3 regions of the Streptomyces sp. NPDC005898 genome follow, and region 1 is predicted to be linked to each of the others. Evidence: riboswitches for the same ligand, from Rfam matches in the RefSeq annotation. Region 1 holds a riboswitch; each other region holds the start of a gene.
What was found. A riboswitch is a leader RNA that binds a small molecule or an ion and turns the genes downstream of it on or off. The one in region 1 is predicted to bind thiamine pyrophosphate.
Positions count from the first base shown of each region.

Region 2: another riboswitch for thiamine pyrophosphate. It lies ahead of ABZ385_RS19825 (thiamine ABC transporter substrate-binding protein); the one in region 1 lies ahead of thiO (glycine oxidase ThiO).
Region 3: another riboswitch for thiamine pyrophosphate. It lies ahead of thiC (phosphomethylpyrimidine synthase ThiC); the one in region 1 lies ahead of thiO (glycine oxidase ThiO).

Region 1 is NZ_JBEXWC010000007.1:152,649-158,027, forward strand. It holds gene thiE (thiamine phosphate synthase) at 112-765, opposite strand; gene ABZ385_RS12550 (Rv2175c family DNA-binding protein) at 842-1,207, opposite strand; gene ABZ385_RS12555 (FAD-dependent oxidoreductase) at 1,304-2,539, opposite strand; TPP riboswitch at 2,670-2,782, shown strand; gene thiO (glycine oxidase ThiO) at 2,780-4,000, shown strand; gene thiS (sulfur carrier protein ThiS) at 3,997-4,209, shown strand; gene ABZ385_RS12570 (thiazole synthase) at 4,217-5,020, shown strand; gene pknB (Stk1 family PASTA domain-containing Ser/Thr kinase) at 5,151-5,379, shown strand, end outside.
Region 2 is NZ_JBEXWC010000014.1:39,095-44,473, forward strand. It holds gene ABZ385_RS19820 (iron ABC transporter permease) at 1-1,082, opposite strand, end outside; gene ABZ385_RS19825 (thiamine ABC transporter substrate-binding protein) at 1,058-2,137, opposite strand; TPP riboswitch at 2,216-2,332, opposite strand; gene rlmN (23S rRNA (adenine(2503)-C(2))-methyltransferase RlmN) at 2,388-3,494, opposite strand; gene ABZ385_RS19835 (phosphatidate cytidylyltransferase) at 3,583-4,629, opposite strand; gene frr (ribosome recycling factor) at 4,662-5,219, opposite strand; gene pyrH (UMP kinase) at 5,377-5,379, opposite strand, start outside.
Region 3 is NZ_JBEXWC010000002.1:472,669-478,047, reverse strand. It holds gene ABZ385_RS04930 (hypothetical protein) at 1-44, shown strand, start outside; gene thiC (phosphomethylpyrimidine synthase ThiC) at 104-1,939, opposite strand; TPP riboswitch at 1,932-2,087, opposite strand; gene ABZ385_RS04920 (YibE/F family protein) at 2,333-3,742, shown strand; gene ABZ385_RS04915 (SsgA family sporulation/cell division regulator) at 3,812-4,249, opposite strand; gene ABZ385_RS04910 (IclR family transcriptional regulator C-terminal domain-containing protein) at 4,353-5,078, opposite strand.

The sequences.
Region 1 (5,379 bases):
TTTCAGGGCATTTGTCGGGGGTCTTGTCCACGGACCGGACACGGCCGCGCCCCGGTCACACCACGGCAGCGCCATGTCCGCGCCACGGCAGCACCACGTCCGCGCCACGGCTCAGCCGGCCGTACGCAGCCGCTTCGCGAAGTCCGCTGCGGCCGCGCCGGGGTCGTCGGCCTCGGTGATCGCCCGTACGACGACCACGCGGCGCGCGCCCGCTTCGAGGACCTGGTCGAGATTGCCCGCGTCGATGCCGCCGATGGCGAACCAGGGGCGGTCCGTGCCGAGGGAGGCCGTGTACCGGACCAGGTCCAGGCCGGGGGCGTGGCGGCCCGGCTTGGTGGGGGTGGGCCAGCAGGGGCCCGTGCAGAAGTAGTCCACGCCCTCCTGGGCGGCGGCCGCGGCGGCCTCGGACTCGGCGTGCGTGGAGCGGCCGATAGCCACGTCCCGGCCGAGGATGGCGCGGGCGGCGGGGACCGGCAGGTCGCCCTGGCCGAGGTGGAGGACGTCGGCGCCGATGGCGTGCGCGACGTCCGCCCGGTCGTTGACCGCGAGGAGCTTGCCGTGCCGCCGTGCGGCGTCGGCGAAGACCTCCAGGTGCGCCAGCTCCTCGCCGGCCTCCATGCCCTTGTCGCGCAGCTGCACGATGTCGACGCCGCCCGCGAGGACGGCGTCGAGGAACTCGGGGAGGTCGCCCTGGCGCCTGCGGGCGTCCACGCACAGGTAGAGACGGGCGTCGGCGAGCTGGGCGCGCGGGTGGTCGGCGGCCATGGAGAGATCCCCCCGGTGTGGATGGGCGACGCGGGCCGCGCGCGAACGCGGCCCGCACCCGAAGCGGTGTGTTCGGTCAGACGGCGAGCGCCTGGGCGCGGCGCTTCACCTCCGTGCCGCGATTCTCGCTCAGGGCCTGCGCGGGGGTGCCGGGCAGGGAGGGGTCGGGGGTGAAGAGCCACTCCAGCATCTCTTCGTCGGAGAAGCCGTCGTCCCGCAGCAGCGTCAGAGTGCCGACGAGGCCCTTGACGACCTTGTCGCCGTCGATGAAGGCGGCCGGCACCTGGAGCGTGCGGTTCTCACCACGGCGTACGGCGATCAGCTGGCCTTCCTTGACCAGCTGGCGTACGCGCGTCACCTCGACGTCGAGCATTTCGGCGATGTCGGGGAGGTGGAGCCAGGCGGGGACGAGCGCGTCGGTCTTTGAGTCAATCTCGGTCACCGCCCCAGCGTATCTCTGGCCGGGGGCCCGGGCGTGCCTGGCTCTCCCCGGTGGCGTCCCGCAGCCCCGCCTTCTTCCTGAAGCGCCGCCTTCTTCCTACAGTGCCGCCTTCTTCAGCGGCACCGACGGGTCGGCCGCCAGGACCGGGTCCAGGTGGGTGCCCGCCTCGATCAGCTTGCGGCCCTGGGCCAGGTCCCTGGGGCGACCCACCGCGAGGACCGCCGCAAGGGCGCCGCTCCTGAGCCAGCACACCGACCAGGCCACCCCCGTCGGGTCGCCGCGCCACACCAGCTCGTCGGTCGCCGTGTGGTGGCCCGCGTACTGCACGAAACGGCCGAACTGCTCCGACCAGAAGTAGGGCACCGGGTCGTACGCCGTCGGGGTGTCGCCGATGATGTCGGCCGCCACGGCGCGCGGGCCCTGGAGGGCGTTGTCCCAGTGGTGGACGAGCAGGCGCTCGCCGTACCTGGCGGAGGGGAAGGAGGCGCAGTCGCCGACCGCGTACACGTCGGGCGCCGAGGCGCGCAGGTGGTCGTCGGCCACGACCTCCCGGTGGGCGCCCAGCTCGATGCCGGAGCCGGCCAGCCAGCCCGTCGCGGGGCGCGCACCGATGCCGACGACGACGGCGCCGGCGGGCAGCCGGGTCCCGTCGGAGAGGAGCACCGCGCCGGGCTCGACGCGCTCCACGCGCGCGTGGGTGCGCAGAGCGGCTCCGGAGTCCGCGTACCAGCCCGCCATGCGGGCGGCGACCTCTTCCGGCAGCGCTCCGGCCAGCGGCCGCCCCGCGGCCTCGACCACGGTGACGGCGCAGCCCGCCTCGCGCGCGGCCGTCGCGAACTCCGCGCCGATCCAGCCGGCCCCCACGACCACGATGTCGTGCTGCGCGGCGAGGACCGGCCGCAGCCGCTCGGCGTCGTCCAGGGTGCGCAGCAGGTGGACGCCGGGGACGCCTTCGGTGCCCGGCAGCCGGATCGGTTCGGCGCCCGTGGCGAGGACCAGGACGTCGTAGCCGACCGGTCCTTCGGCGGTGTCCAGCACGTGGTCGGCGGGGCGCACCCCGGTGACCTCGCGGCCCAGGGTGAGGTCGATGCCGAGGGCCTCGAAGTCGATGTCGAACGCGGAGCCCTCCGCCTTGCCGAGCAGCACCGCCTTGGACAGCGGCGGCCTGTCGTAGGGCTGGTGCGGCTCCGCCCCGATGAGGGTGACCGTGCCGGCGAAACCCTGCTCGCGCAGGGCCACGGCGGTCTGCACCCCGGCCATTCCGGCGCCGACGATGACGACGCGCCGCCCGGCCTGCCCCTGCTGCCCGCTCTGCCTCTGCTGCTCGCTCACCCGATCACTGTAGGGCGGCGGGCGGGGCTGTCCTCAGAGGCCGGTAAGGAGATCTCTGACACAACGTCACCGTCCATGCCCGGACAGCTCCCCTACTGCCTCACCGGGCGACGGGCTAGGGTGGTCGGCGCAGAGCACTCGCGGGAGCCCGGACGCACCGGGCTGAGAGGGAGGCTGGACGGCCTCCGACCGTACGAACCTGATCCGGGTCATGCCGGCGAAGGGAGGGGCTGGACGCCCATGCAGCCACGTACATCGGCACACGCGCCGCCGGCGCGATCCACGGGCCCGACGGACGTCCTCGTCGTGGGGGGCGGCATCATCGGCCTGGTCACGGCCTGGCGGGCCGCGCAGCGCGGCCTCTCGGTCGCCGTCGTGGACCCCGAACCGGGCGGCGGCGCCGCGCGGGTCGCGGCCGGCATGCTGGCCGCCGTCACCGAACTGCACCACGGCGAGCAGACCCTGCTGGGGCTCAACCTCGCCTCCGCGCGCCGCTATCCGGACTTCGTCGCCGAACTGACCGAGGCGAGCGGCCGCGACGTCGGCCATCGCGCGTGCGGCACGCTCGCGGTCGCGCTCGACGCCGACGACCGGGCCCATCTGCGCGAGCTGCACGCCCTCCAGAGCCGTTCCGGCCTGGATTCGGAGTGGCTGAGCGGCCGCGAGTGCCGCCGCTTGGAGCCGATGCTGGCCCCGGGCGTGCGGGGCGGGCTGCGCGTCGACGGCGACCACCAGGTCGACCCGCGCCGGCTCGCGGCGGCGCTCCTGGTGGCCTGCGAGCGGGCGGGCGTCGCCCTGCACCGCGCGTGGGCCGAGCGGCTGTCGGTCGCGGGCGAGCGGGCCCGGGGAGTGCTCCTCGGGGACGGCACCGAGCTGCACGCGGGGCAGGTGGTGCTGGCGGCGGGCAGTCTCAGCGGGCGCCTGGCGGGCGTGCCGGACGACGTGCTGCCGCCCGTGCGGCCGGTGAAGGGGCAGGTGCTGCGGCTGAGTGTGCCGAAGCCGTACGCGCCGTTCCTGAGCCGCACCGTGCGCGCGGTCGTGCGCGGCAGCCACCTCTACCTCGTGCCGCGCGAGAACGGCGAGCTGGTCGTCGGCGCCACCAGCGAGGAACTGGGCTGGGACACCACGGTCACGGCGGGCGGCGTCTACGAACTCCTGCGGGACGCCCACGAACTCGTGCCCGGCATCACGGAGCTGCCGCTGACCGAGACCCGCGCAGGCCTGCGCCCGGCCTCCCCCGACAACGCGCCGCTGCTCGGCCCGACCCGGCTGCCCGGCCTGCTGCTGGCCACCGGGCACTACCGCAACGGCGTGCTGCTGACGCCCGTGACGGGCGACGTCATGGCGCACGCCCTGACCACCGGGGAACTGCCCGACGAGGCGCGCCCGTTCACCCCGCGGCGCTTCACCGGGCCCTCCCCCGTCCCCCCTACGCAGTCGTTCACGGAGCAACCCGCATGAGTACGAACATTTCCGTCTCCGTCAATGGGGAGGCGCGCGAAGTGGCCCCGGGCACCACGCTCGACGTCCTCGTCGCCACGCTCACCGCGGCGCCCTCCGGTGTCGCCGCCGCCCTCAACGAGACCGTCGTCCCGCGCGCGCGGTGGACCGGCACGGCACTCGTCGCCGGCGACCGCGTCGAAGTGCTCACCGCCGTCCAGGGAGGCTGATCCGACCATGGCAGACGACCCTTTCGTCCTCGGCGGGCTCACCCTCTCCTCGCGCCTGATCATGGGTACGGGCGGGGCGCCCAGCCTCGACGTCCTGGAACGGTCCCTGGTCGCGTCCGGCACCGAGCTGACCACCGTCGCGATGCGCCGCCTCGACCCGGGCGTGCAGGGCTCGGTGCTCTCCGTGCTCGACCGGCTCGGCATCCGCGTCCTGCCGAACACGGCGGGCTGCTACACCGCCGGTGAGGCCGTCCTGACCGCCCGCCTCGCGCGCGAGGCGCTCGGCACGGACCTGGTGAAGCTGGAGGTCATCGCGGACGAGCGGACGCTGCTGCCCGACCCGATCGAGCTGCTGGACGCCGCCGAGATTCTGGTCGACGACGGTTTCACGGTCCTGCCGTACACGAACGACGACCCGGTGCTCGCCCGCAAGCTCCAGGACGTGGGCTGCGCGGCGATCATGCCGCTCGGCTCGCCCATCGGCTCGGGGCTCGGCATCCGCAATCCGCACAACTTCCAGCTGATCGTGGAGCACGCGCGCGTGCCGGTGATCCTGGACGCGGGCGCGGGCACGGCGTCCGACGCCACGCTCGCGATGGAGCTGGGGTGCGCGGGCGTGATGCTCGCCTCGGCGGTGACGCGGGCGCAGGAGCCGGTCCTGATGGCGGAGGCCATGCGGCACGGCGTCGAGGCGGGGCGCCTCGCCCACCGGGCCGGGCGGATTCCCCGGCGGCACTTCGCGGAGGCGTCCTCTCCCGCGGAGGGCATGGCCAGGCTCGATCCGGAGCGGCCGGCGTTCGGGACGCCCTGAGAAGGGCGGGGCTCTGGGCGCTCACGGCTGCCCGCCGGGGGCCCGGCGCCCGTCACAGCTCGGCTGCAGTCCGGCCGCGGGCAGGACCGGCCGGGACGAGGTGTCGGTGGCGGCTCGTAGACTCCCCTGCGTGGACACGACCCTTCAGGACCCCCTCGTCGGGCAGCTGCTCGACAGCCGTTACCGGATCGAGGGGCGCATCGCGGTGGGCGGGATGGCCACGGTCTACCGGGCCGTGGACACCCGCCTCGACCGCGTGCTCGCGCTCAAGGTGATGCACCCCGCGCTGGCGGCCGACGCCTCCTTCGTGGACCGTTTCATCCGCGAGGCCAAATCGGTCGCCCGCCTCTCGCATCCGA
Region 2 (5,379 bases), on a different contig from region 1:
ATCGCCTCGATCGGCGGCACGAGGAAGGCGCCGCCCTCCGCCGAGGTCAGCTCCGCGTAGTACGTCACGCCGAAGCCGTCGGGTCCGTCGAAGGACCGCTGGACGAGCACGCCGAGCGGCAGCAGGATCAGCAGGGCGATCGTCGCCATGACCGAGGCGAGCAGCGTCCACTGGCCGGCGCCGCGCGGGCGGCGCGCGGCGGCCGAGGCGTCGACCAGCTTCAGCACGCTCTCGCGCCGCCGTGCCGTCCACGCGTGGACCGCCAGGATCAGCCCGACCGCGGCGAACTGCACGAGGGTCAGGACGGCGGCCGTCGGCAGGTCGAGGAGCTGGGCGGTCTGGCGGTAGATCTCCACTTCGAGCGTGGAGTACGCGGGTCCGCCGAGGATCTGCACGACGCCGAAGGAGGTGAAGGTGAAGAGGAAAACCATCAGCGCGGCGGCGGCCACCGCCGGGCCGAGCGCGGGCAGTGTCACGGTCCGCCAGGCCGTCCAGCGCGAGGCGCCGAGCATCCGCGCGGCCTCCTCCTGGCGCGGATCGAGCTGCGACCAGAGCCCGCCGACCGTGCGGACGACGACCGCGTAGTTGAAGAACACGTGGGCGAGCAGGATCGCCCACACGGTGGTGTCCAGGCGTACGCCCCACAGCTCGTCGAAGAGCCCGCCGCGCCCGATCAGCGCGAGGAAGGCGGTGCCGACGACGACCGTCGGCAGCACGAACGGCACCGTCACGACGGCCCGCAGCGTCCGCTTGCCCGGGAAGTCGAAGCGCGCGAAGACGTACGCGCCGGGGAGCGCGATCAGCAGCGTGAGCGCGGTCGACGCGAGCGCCTGCCAGGTGGTGAACCACAGCACGTGCCGGACGTCGGACTGTCCCAGCACGTCCGCGATCCGCCCGAGGCGCCAGGCGCCGTCGACGCGCAGGCCGCGCGCGACGATCGCGGTGACCGGATAGGCGAAGAAGAGCGCGAAGAACGCGACGGGCACGGCCAGCAGACCGAGCCGCGTCGCGCTCCCCCGGCCGAGGCCCGCCCGGGAGGCCCGGGAGCGGGACTTCGTCACTTCAGTACGAGCGAGGTCCACGACTTGATCCACGGCTCGCGGTTGTCGGCGATCTTCTTCGGATCCATGGTCGCGGGCTTGTCGACGCGCGCGCCGTGCTCGGTGAACAGCTCGGGCAGCTTCGTGCCCTCGCGCACCGGGTTGACGAACATGTTCAGCGGCATGTCCTCCTGGAACTCCTTGCCCACGAGGAAGTCCAGGAGCGCCTTGCCGCCCTTGGTGTTCCCGGCATTGGCGAGCAGGCCCGCGTACTCGACCTGGCGGAAGCACGTGCCGGTCGCGACGCCGGTCGGGGCGTGCTTCGGCCGCGGCTTGCCGTAGAGCACCTCGACGGGCGGCGAGGAGGCGTAGGAGACGACGAGCGGCCGCTCGCCGCCCGCCTTCCTGCCGCCGGCGGAGCCGGAGAACTCCTCGTTGTAGGCCTGCTCCCAGCCGTCGACGACCTTGACGCCGTTGGCCTTGAGCTTCTTCCAGTAGCCTTGCCAGCCGTCGTCGCCGTACTCGGCGGCGGTGCCGAGCAGGAAGCCGAGGCCGGGCGAGGAGGTCGAGGCGTTCTCGGTGACCAGCAGGTCCTTGTAGGCGGGCCTGGTCAGGTCCGCGAAGGACTTCGGCGGCGCCAGCTTCTTGTCGGCGAAGTACTTCTTGTCGTAGTTCACGCAGATGTCGCCGCTGTCGACGGGCGTGACCCGGTGCTCGGCCTCGTCGACCCGGAACTCCGGCCTGATCGCGCCCGAGCCCTTGGCCTCGTACGACTGGAAGAGGCCGTGGTCGAGCGCCCGCGACAGAAGGGTGTTGTCGACGCCGAAGAAGACGTCGCCCTGCGGGTTGTCCTTGGAGAGGATCGCCTTGTTCACGGCGGCGCCCGCGTCGCCGTCCTTGAGGACCTTGACCCGGTACCCGGAGCGCTTCTCGAAGTCCTTCAGTACGTCCTTGGAGACGTTGAAGGAGTCGTGGCTGACGAGGGTGACGGTCTTGGAGTCGGCCTCGTCGGAGCCGTCCCCGGAGCCGCAGGCCGAGAGGGCGCCGAGCCCGAGGCCCACCGCGACGGCGACGGACGTGATCTTCTTGGTGCTCACTTGGATGTCCTCCTGGGTGTCCAGGAAGAGACGCGGCCCTGCCCGCGGGCCCAGGGGCACACGGGCAGGGCGCAACAGCTTGAGTCGTGCCCGAACTTCCTACCCAGAATGACCTGGGCGAGGTTCAGAGGGTCTGCGGCCCACCTGTCCAAGGTGCCGCACTCTCAGCGCTGTGGCGCTCCCCTGTCGGAATATGCAGATGTGATGACGACCGTACGCGACCGTGTGTGCGAGGCGTACGCCCGTCAGACTACCTCTCGGCCGCGGCGAGCTGGCCGCACGCCCCGTCGATCTCCTGGCCGCGGGTGTCCCGGATGGTCACCGGCACCCCGTGGGCCGCGATGGCCTCCACGAACGCCTTCTCGTCCTCGGGCCGCGAGGCCGTCCACTTCGAGCCCGGCGTGGGGTTCAGCGGGATGAGGTTCACGTGGACCGGCTTGCCCTTGAGCAGCCGGCCGAGCCGGTCACCGCGCCACCCCTGGTCGTTGATGTCGCGGATCAGCGCGTACTCGATGGACAGGCGGCGGCCGGACTTGGCGGCGTACTCCCAGCCCGCGTCGAGCACCTCCCGCACCTTCCACCGCGTGTTGACGGGGACGAGCGTGTCGCGCAGGTCGTCGTCCGGGGCGTGCAGCGAGATGGCGAGGCGGCACTTGAAGCCCTCGTCGGAGAACCGGTGGATGGCGGGCACGAGCCCCACCGTCGACACCGTGATGCCGCGCTGCGAGAGGCCGAGCCCGTCGGGCTCGGGGTCGGTGAGGCGGCGGATGGCGCCCGTCACGCGGTTGTAGTTGGCCAGTGGCTCGCCCATGCCCATGAAGACGATGTTGGACAGCCGCGCGGGCCCGCCGGGGATCTCGCCGTCCCGCAGGGCGCGCATGCCGTCCACGATCTGGTGCACGATCTCGCCCGTCGACAGGTTCCGGTCGAGGCCGGCCTGGCCGGTGGCGCAGAACGGGCAGTTCATGCCGCACCCGGCCTGGGAGCTGATGCACATGGTCACCCGGTCGGGGTAGCGCATGAGCACCGACTCGACCAGCGTGCCGTCGAAGAGGCGCCACAGCGTCTTGCGCGTGGTGTCGTCGTCGCAGCTGATGTGCCGCACCACGGACATCAGGTCGGGCAGCAGCGCTTCCCGGAGCTTGTCGCGCGCGCCGGCGGGGATGTCGGTCCACTCGGCCGGGTCGTGGGCGTAGCGCGCGAAGTAGTGCTGCGAGAGCTGCTTGGCGCGGAACGGCTTCTCGCCGATGGCGGCGACGGCTTCTTTGCGCTCGGCGGGCGTGAGGTCGGCGAGGTGCCGCGGCGGCTTCTTGGCTCCGCGGGGCGCGACGAAGGTGAGTTCTCCGGGTACAGGCATGGTTCTTCCAGTGTCGCAGACATGTGGCAAGGGGCCCGCCGCCCTGTGGACAACGAGCCCCATACGCACATCCGCGCAGGTCAGACGGTCAGCCAGACCCCACGAAGATCACCAGCAGGAGCCAGACGACCGGGGCCGTCGGCAGCAGGGAGTCCAGGCGGTCCATGATGCCGCCGTGGCCCGGCAGCAGCGTGCCCATGTCCTTGATGCCGAGGTCCCGCTTGATCATCGACTCGCCGAGGTCGCCGAGCGTGGCGCTCGCCGCGACCGCGAGGCCGACCAGCAGCCCCTGCCACCAGGTCCCGTCGTCGATCAGGAACTCCATGCACAGCGCGCCCGCGGCCATCGCGAACGCGACGGCGCCGAACAGGCCCTCGCGGGTCTTGCCGGGGCTGATGCGCGGCGCCAGCTTGTGCTTGCCGAAGCGCCAGCCGATGGCGTACGCGCCCGTGTCGCTGACCACGGTCAGCAGCAGGAACGTCAGCACCCGGCGCGGCCCGTCGTCGGCGGTGAGCATCAGTGCCACGAACGTCGCGAGGAAGGGGACGTAGAAGGTCGCGAAGACCCCCGCCGTGACGTCCTTCAGATAGCCCTCGGGGGGCTCGGTCATCCGCCAGACGAGTACCGCGAGCGCGGTGAGCGCCATCGCCACCCAGGCGCCCTCGGGACCCCGGACGTACCCGGCGACGACCATCGCCGCGCCACCGACCGCGAGCGGCACCAGCGGCGCCTTGATGCCCTTGCGCTCGTCGAGCCGGGAGGTCAGCTCCCACAGGCCGACCACGACGGCGACCGCTATGACGCCGATGAAGACGGCCTTCACGATGAACAGCGACGCGATGATCACCGCGCCGAGTCCCACACCGACTCCTATGGCCGCGCCGAGGTCACGGCCCGCGCTCTTCTTCTGCGAAGGCCGCGGCGCTGCCGGGACGGGCTGGGGTGCGCTGGGCATGGGCTCCTGCGGGGGCGCGGGGGTGTCGGGCACGACGGGCATCGGCTGCGTCACGGACGGAAGCAGCGCGTCCTGCGCATCGTACGCGGGACCTGCCGGGGGTGCCCCCCGACCAGACCCCTGGTCGGGCGGCACCCAGTACCCGGCTGTGGGCCGCGCCCCCCAGGAAGAGTCGTTCACGGATCGGTTTCCTGATTCCTCGGACCGGGCCTTCAGACTTCGAGCAGCTCGGTTTCCTTGTGCTTGAGCAGCTCGTCCACCTGGGTGACGTACTTGGCGGTGGTGTCGTCGAGGTCCTTCTCGGCGCGACGGCCCTCGTCCTCGCCGATGTCGCCGTCCTTGACCGCCTTGTCGATGGCTTCCTTGGCCTTGCGGCGGATGGAGCGGATCGAGATCTTGGAGTCCTCGGCCTTGGTCTTGGCGACCTTGATGAACTCCTTGCGACGGTCCTGCGTCAGCTCGGGGAACGTCACCCGGATGATGTTGCCGTCGTTGCTCGGGTTGACGCCGAGGTCGGAGTCGCGGATCGCCTGCTCGATGTTGCGCAGCGCGCTCTTGTCGAACGGGGTCACCACGGCCATCCGCGGCTCGGGCACCGAGAACGAGGCCAGCTGGTTGATCGGCGTCAGCGCGCCGTAGTAGTCCGCCACGATCTTGTTGAACATCGCCGGGTGCGCACGGCCGGTGCGGATCGCGGCGAAGTCCTCCTTGGCGACCACGACGGCCTTCTCCATCTTCTCCTCGGCCTCGAGGAGGGTCTCTTCGATCACCACTTGCTCCTGCGTGTCTTGAGTAGGCCCGGCTAGCACGGGGCGGCCGGCTGCGTCGCGTGTCTTTCCTGCACGGTGTCCGACCGGCAGGGCTTTGTCCATCCCTCTCAAGTGACGTCTCGCGTCCGTCCCTTGAGCCGGGCTCAGGTCCGCGGGGTCA
Region 3 (5,379 bases), on a different contig from region 1:
TCTCCAGCCCGGACTTCGGCGGGCCCGATCACAAGCCGGAGTAGGCCGGGGAGTCCGCAGAGCCGATCCGGCGCTCTGCGGACACCCCGTCCGTGGGGCGCGCTCAGTCGGCGATCGGCAGATAGACCCGGTTGCCCGCCGCGGCGAACTCCTTGGACTTCTGCTCCATGCCCGCCTCGATGTCGTCCTGCTCCAGGTCACCGCCGTGCCGGCGGCGGATGTCCTGGGAGATCTTCATCGAGCAGAACTTCGGCCCGCACATCGAGCAGAAGTGCGCCGTCTTCGCGGGCTCGGCCGGCAGCGTCTCGTCGTGGAACTCCCGCGCCGTGACCGGGTCCAGGGCGAGATTGAACTGATCCTCCCAGCGGAACTCGAAGCGCGCGTCCGAGAGCGCGTCGTCCCAGGCCTGCGCGCCCGGGTGCCCCTTGGCGAGGTCCGCCGCGTGCGCCGCGATCTTGTACGTGATGACGCCGGTCTTCACGTCGTCGCGGTTGGGCAGTCCCAGGTGCTCCTTGGGCGTGACGTAGCAGAGCATGGCCGTGCCCCACCAGCCGATCATCGCGGCCCCGATGCCGGAGGTGATGTGGTCGTAGGCGGGCGCGATGTCGGTGGTCAGCGGGCCGAGCGTGTAGAACGGCGCCTCCTCGCAGATCTCCTGCTGGAGGTCGATGTTCTCCTTGATCTTGTGCATCGGGACGTGCCCGGGGCCCTCGATCATCGTCTGCACGTTGTGCCGCTTGGCGATCGTGTTGAGTTCGCCGAGCGTGCGCAGCTCCGCGAACTGCGCCTCGTCATTGGCGTCCGCGATGGAACCGGGCCGCAGACCGTCGCCGAGCGAGTACGTCACGTCGTACGCGGCGAGGATCTCGCACAGCTCCTCGAAGTGCTCGTAGAGGAAGCTCTCCTTGTGGTGCGCGAGGCACCAGGCGGCCATGATCGAACCGCCGCGCGAGACGATGCCGGTCTTGCGGCGCGCGGTCAGCGGCACATACGGCAGGCGCACGCCCGCGTGCACCGTCATGTAGTCCACGCCCTGCTCGGCCTGTTCGATGACCGTGTCCTTGTAGATCTCCCAGGTCAGCTCCTCGGCCTTGCCGTCGACCTTCTCCAGGGCCTGGTAGAGCGGCACGGTGCCGATGGGCACGGGGGAGTTGCGCAGCACCCACTCGCGGGTGGTGTGGATGTTGCGGCCGGTGGAGAGGTCCATGACCGTGTCGGCGCCCCACTGGGTCGCCCAGGTCATCTTGTCCACCTCCTCCTCGATGGAGGAGGTGACCGCGGAGTTGCCGATGTTGGCGTTCACCTTCACCAGGAACTTCTTGCCGATGATCATCGGCTCGATCTCCGGGTGGTTGACGTTGGCCGGGATCACGGCACGGCCCGCCGCGACCTCCTCCCGCACGATCTCGGGGTCCATGTTCTCGCGGATCCCGATGAACTCCATCTCGGGCGTGATCTCCCCGCGCCGGGCGTACGCGAGCTGCGTCACCGCCTGACCCGGGCGGCCGCGACGCGGCTGGCGGGGGCGGCCGGGGAAGACCGCGTCGAGGTTCCGCAGCCCGCCGCGGGGCGAGGTGTGCTTGATGCCGTCGTCCTCGGGGCGGAGCGGACGGCCCACGTACTCCTCGGTGTCGCCGCGGGCGATGATCCAGTTCTCCCGCAGCGGGGGCAGCCCGCGACGGACGTCGGTCTCGGCCGACGGGTCGGTGTACGGCCCCGACGTGTCGTACAACGTGACGGCCTTGCCGTTGGTGAGGTGCACCTGGCGGACCGGCACCCGCAGGTCGGGGCGCGAGCCCTCGACGTACGCCTTGTGCCAGCCGATGGACTTCCCGGCCTCGTCGCGCTGGTTCCAGACCTGGTCCTGGCCCTTGTCCTGGGCCTGGTCCTGACTCTGGTCCCGCGTCGAGGCAGGCGTGCGTGCGTCCGATGTGGTCATGAGACCTACTCCCTACGCCGGCATTACCCGGTAACAGGTTCGGCGGTCGACGCAGCGGATCCCGTACGGCTCGTGCACATCTCGTGCCGCTTCGTACGGAGGTCAGCGCCCTCTCAGCCCGGTGCTCCGAGCTCCCGCGATTGCAAAGGTGGCTCCACGCTAGCGTCATGTCGGCCGCGCTGAACAGAGGGCCCCCTCCGTTCTTGCGATGATCGGGCCGTGACCACCACACCCCCGCCGCCGCCTCCCCACTCCCGACCGCCCCACTCGGGCCCGCCGGACCCCGGCCCCGGCCCCGGGCACGCACGCGGCCAAGGTCACGGGTCGGCACACGGGCCCGGGCACGCCCTTGGGCGCGAACCGGTGCCCGGACCCGCGCCCACACCCGGGCACGTGCAGGGCGGCGAGCCGGGCAAGGGGCACGGCGGGCACGACGGCGGGCACGGGCACGGCGGCGGGCACGGAGGGCATGGGCACGGCGGCGGGCACGGGCACGGCGGGCACTCGCACAGCCACGGCCCGGCCGCGCCCGTCTCCCAGCATCTGCGCAAGGTCATCGCCGCGGTGCTGATTCCCTTCGCCGCCGCGGTCGTCGTCGGGCTCGTCGTGCTCTGGCCGGGTGGTACGCCCTCGCACGAGCGGACGGGAGTCGGCTTCGACCGGCAGACGCAGTCGGCGAAGGTCACCAAGGTGCGGGAGCTGCCCTGCAAGGACCTCAACCCCTCGCAGACCCCGCCCAACGGCGACACCTCCACCGCCGAGGGCCAGTCCGCCCAGTCCCGTGCGAGCGGCACCTGCAAGAAGGCGCTGATCGAGGTCTCCGCCGGCAAGGACAAGGGCCGCACGTTCACCGAGATCATCCAGCCGGACTCGGCCCGCCAACTGCACCAGGGCCAAGAGGTGGTGGTCGCCTACGAGCCCAAGGCGCCCGAGGGGCTCCAGTACTCGGTCACCGATGTGAACCGCAAGATGCCCATGGCGCTGCTCGCCGGCATCTTCGCGCTGGCGGTCGTCGTGGTCGGCCGGTTGCGCGGCGCGATGGCCCTGGTCGCACTCGCCGTCAGCTTCCTGGTCCTCACCTTCTTCATCCTGCCGGCCATCCTCCAGGGCTCGAACCCGCTGGTCGTGGCCGTGATCGGGGCGAGCGCCATCATGCTGGTCGCGCTCTATCTCTGCCACGGGCTCACGGCCCGTACGTCCGTCGCGGTGCTCGGTACGCTCATCTCGCTCCTCCTGATCGGCCTGTTGGGCTCCCTGTTCATCGGCTGGGCCGCGCTGACCGGCAACACGGACGACAACACCGGTCTCATCCACGGCCTCTACCCGTCCATCGACATGAGCGGCCTGCTGCTCGCGGGCGTCATCATCGGCTCCCTCGGCGTCCTCGACGACGTGACGGTCACCCAGACCTCGGCGGTCTGGGAACTGCACCAGGCCAACCCGGCCATGGGCTGGCGCGGCCTCTACCGCGCGGGCATCCGTATCGGCCGCGACCACATCGCGTCCGTCGTCAACACCCTCGTCCTCGCCTACGCGGGTGCCGCGCTTCCCCTGCTGCTGCTCTTCTCGATCGCGCAGTCCAGCGTGGGCACGGTCGCCAACAGCGAGTTGGTCGCCGAGGAGATCGTGCGCACCCTGATCGGCTCCATCGGCCTGGTCGCCTCGGTGCCGGTGACGACCGCGCTGGCCGCCCTGGTCGTCTCCGCCGACCGCTCGTCCGGCCCCCTCATCCCGGCCCCGGCCACCGGTACGCCGGCCCCACGCTCCTCCCGAGGCGGAAAGGGACGCCGCCGCAAGGCCTGACGCCGGCAAATGCACCAATCTGCCATGCGTATCGACCCGTTGGCTTGTTAGCCCGTTGGCCGCCGGCGGTCAGCCCGCGTTCTGCTCCTCCGCCAGGATCCGGTCGAGCGCCTCGTCGAGGTGCGCCTCGAAGTCGGCGAGGGCTCGCTCCTGCCCGATCGGCACCAGCTTGTCCGTGCGGTCCAGGAAGGCGAGCAGCGGTGGGATCCCCACCCGGAACAGCGCCTGGTCCTCGCCGACCTGAAGCCTGATCAGGGCCTCGTCCAGCGTCTCGGGATCGGTGGGTTCGATGCGCACGTCCCCCACCCCGCACGGCTTGACCACCCCGTCGATCAGCAGCTCCCGCCCGAAGGCCCAGGTCACCGGGGCGTCGCCGGGCAGGTGGAAGGTCAGCCGCACGGCATAAGGATCTTCGGTCTCATAGCGCAACTCCACGGGGATACGAAACGACAGCTCCTCGGAAACAAGGAAGCTCATCATGACTTCTGCCTGAACCGACTCGTCCATTGCGCTCTACCCCGTCACATAGCCCTCGAGTGGCCAGGAACCCACTTCCTGACGCTCCTGGCATCTTGCTGAACGTACACACCTGATCACAAGGAGTGAGTTTTCAGATGCTGATAGAGAAGGCGAGTGTCCCTAGCAGCTTCCCGATCTCCCGCTGCAATCTCTCCGCGGCGGGCATCAGACGGGCCGCCTGGGTGGCGGGCACGGAGATGGCCAGGGTCGCCGCCGTGTTCCCCGCCAGGATCGGAACGGCGGCACAGACCGTCCCGAGCGCGTACTCCTGGCGCTCCACGACCGGACGCATGCGCTCCATGGCATCGAGCCGACGCAGGAACGTGCGGTCGTCCCGGACCGAGTACCGCGTGATCGACCGCACCGGATAGCGGTGGAGGTGGTCCTGCCGCGCCTCTGCGTCCAGTTGGGACAGGAGGCACTGGCCGATGGCGTGGGCATGGCCCGTCTCGCGGAAGTCGGCCCACTCCTCGACGGCCGGATTACCCGGGGTGTCGGAGACCGCGACGACCTCGATCTCGCCCTCCCGGTACACGGCGAAGTACACCGGCACTCCGATGGCATCACGGCAGTGCGCGAGGGCCTCACCGATCATGCCGCGACGATTCTGCTGCGCCGCACCGCCGCTGAGCCGCTCGACCGCCTCGCCGAGCACGAACACTCCTTTCTCCCGGCGCAGATAACCCTCATGGGTCAACGTGCGCAGCAAGTGGTAGGCCGTGGGGAGGGCCAGGCCCGCCTCCCGGGCCAACTGCTTGGCGGGTGCCCCGTACTGATGGGACGCGGCGGCTTCCAGCAACCGCATCGCCCGCTGCACCGAGCCGATGAGGGTGGGTGTGCCGACGGTGGCGTTCGGTGCGGTGGAGATGCCGCCCGGCGAAGTGGAGGTGTCGACTGCGGCCAAGGTTCACTCCCGAAGCGCGTGGGGGGAGCCGTCCGTGCCCGGAGAAACACGGGTGGGCAGTGCGCCCGTACGCGAGGGAGCGGCCCCCGCGTCGGTTTTCGGACTCTAACCCTTGGCCACCGCTCCACGGCCGTCTGCCGGGAAACTTCCCCCGGCCGAGGGAACCGTTTCGAAAAGTCGCCCCTCAGCGGTAATCGTCTTGGCGGCGACCACT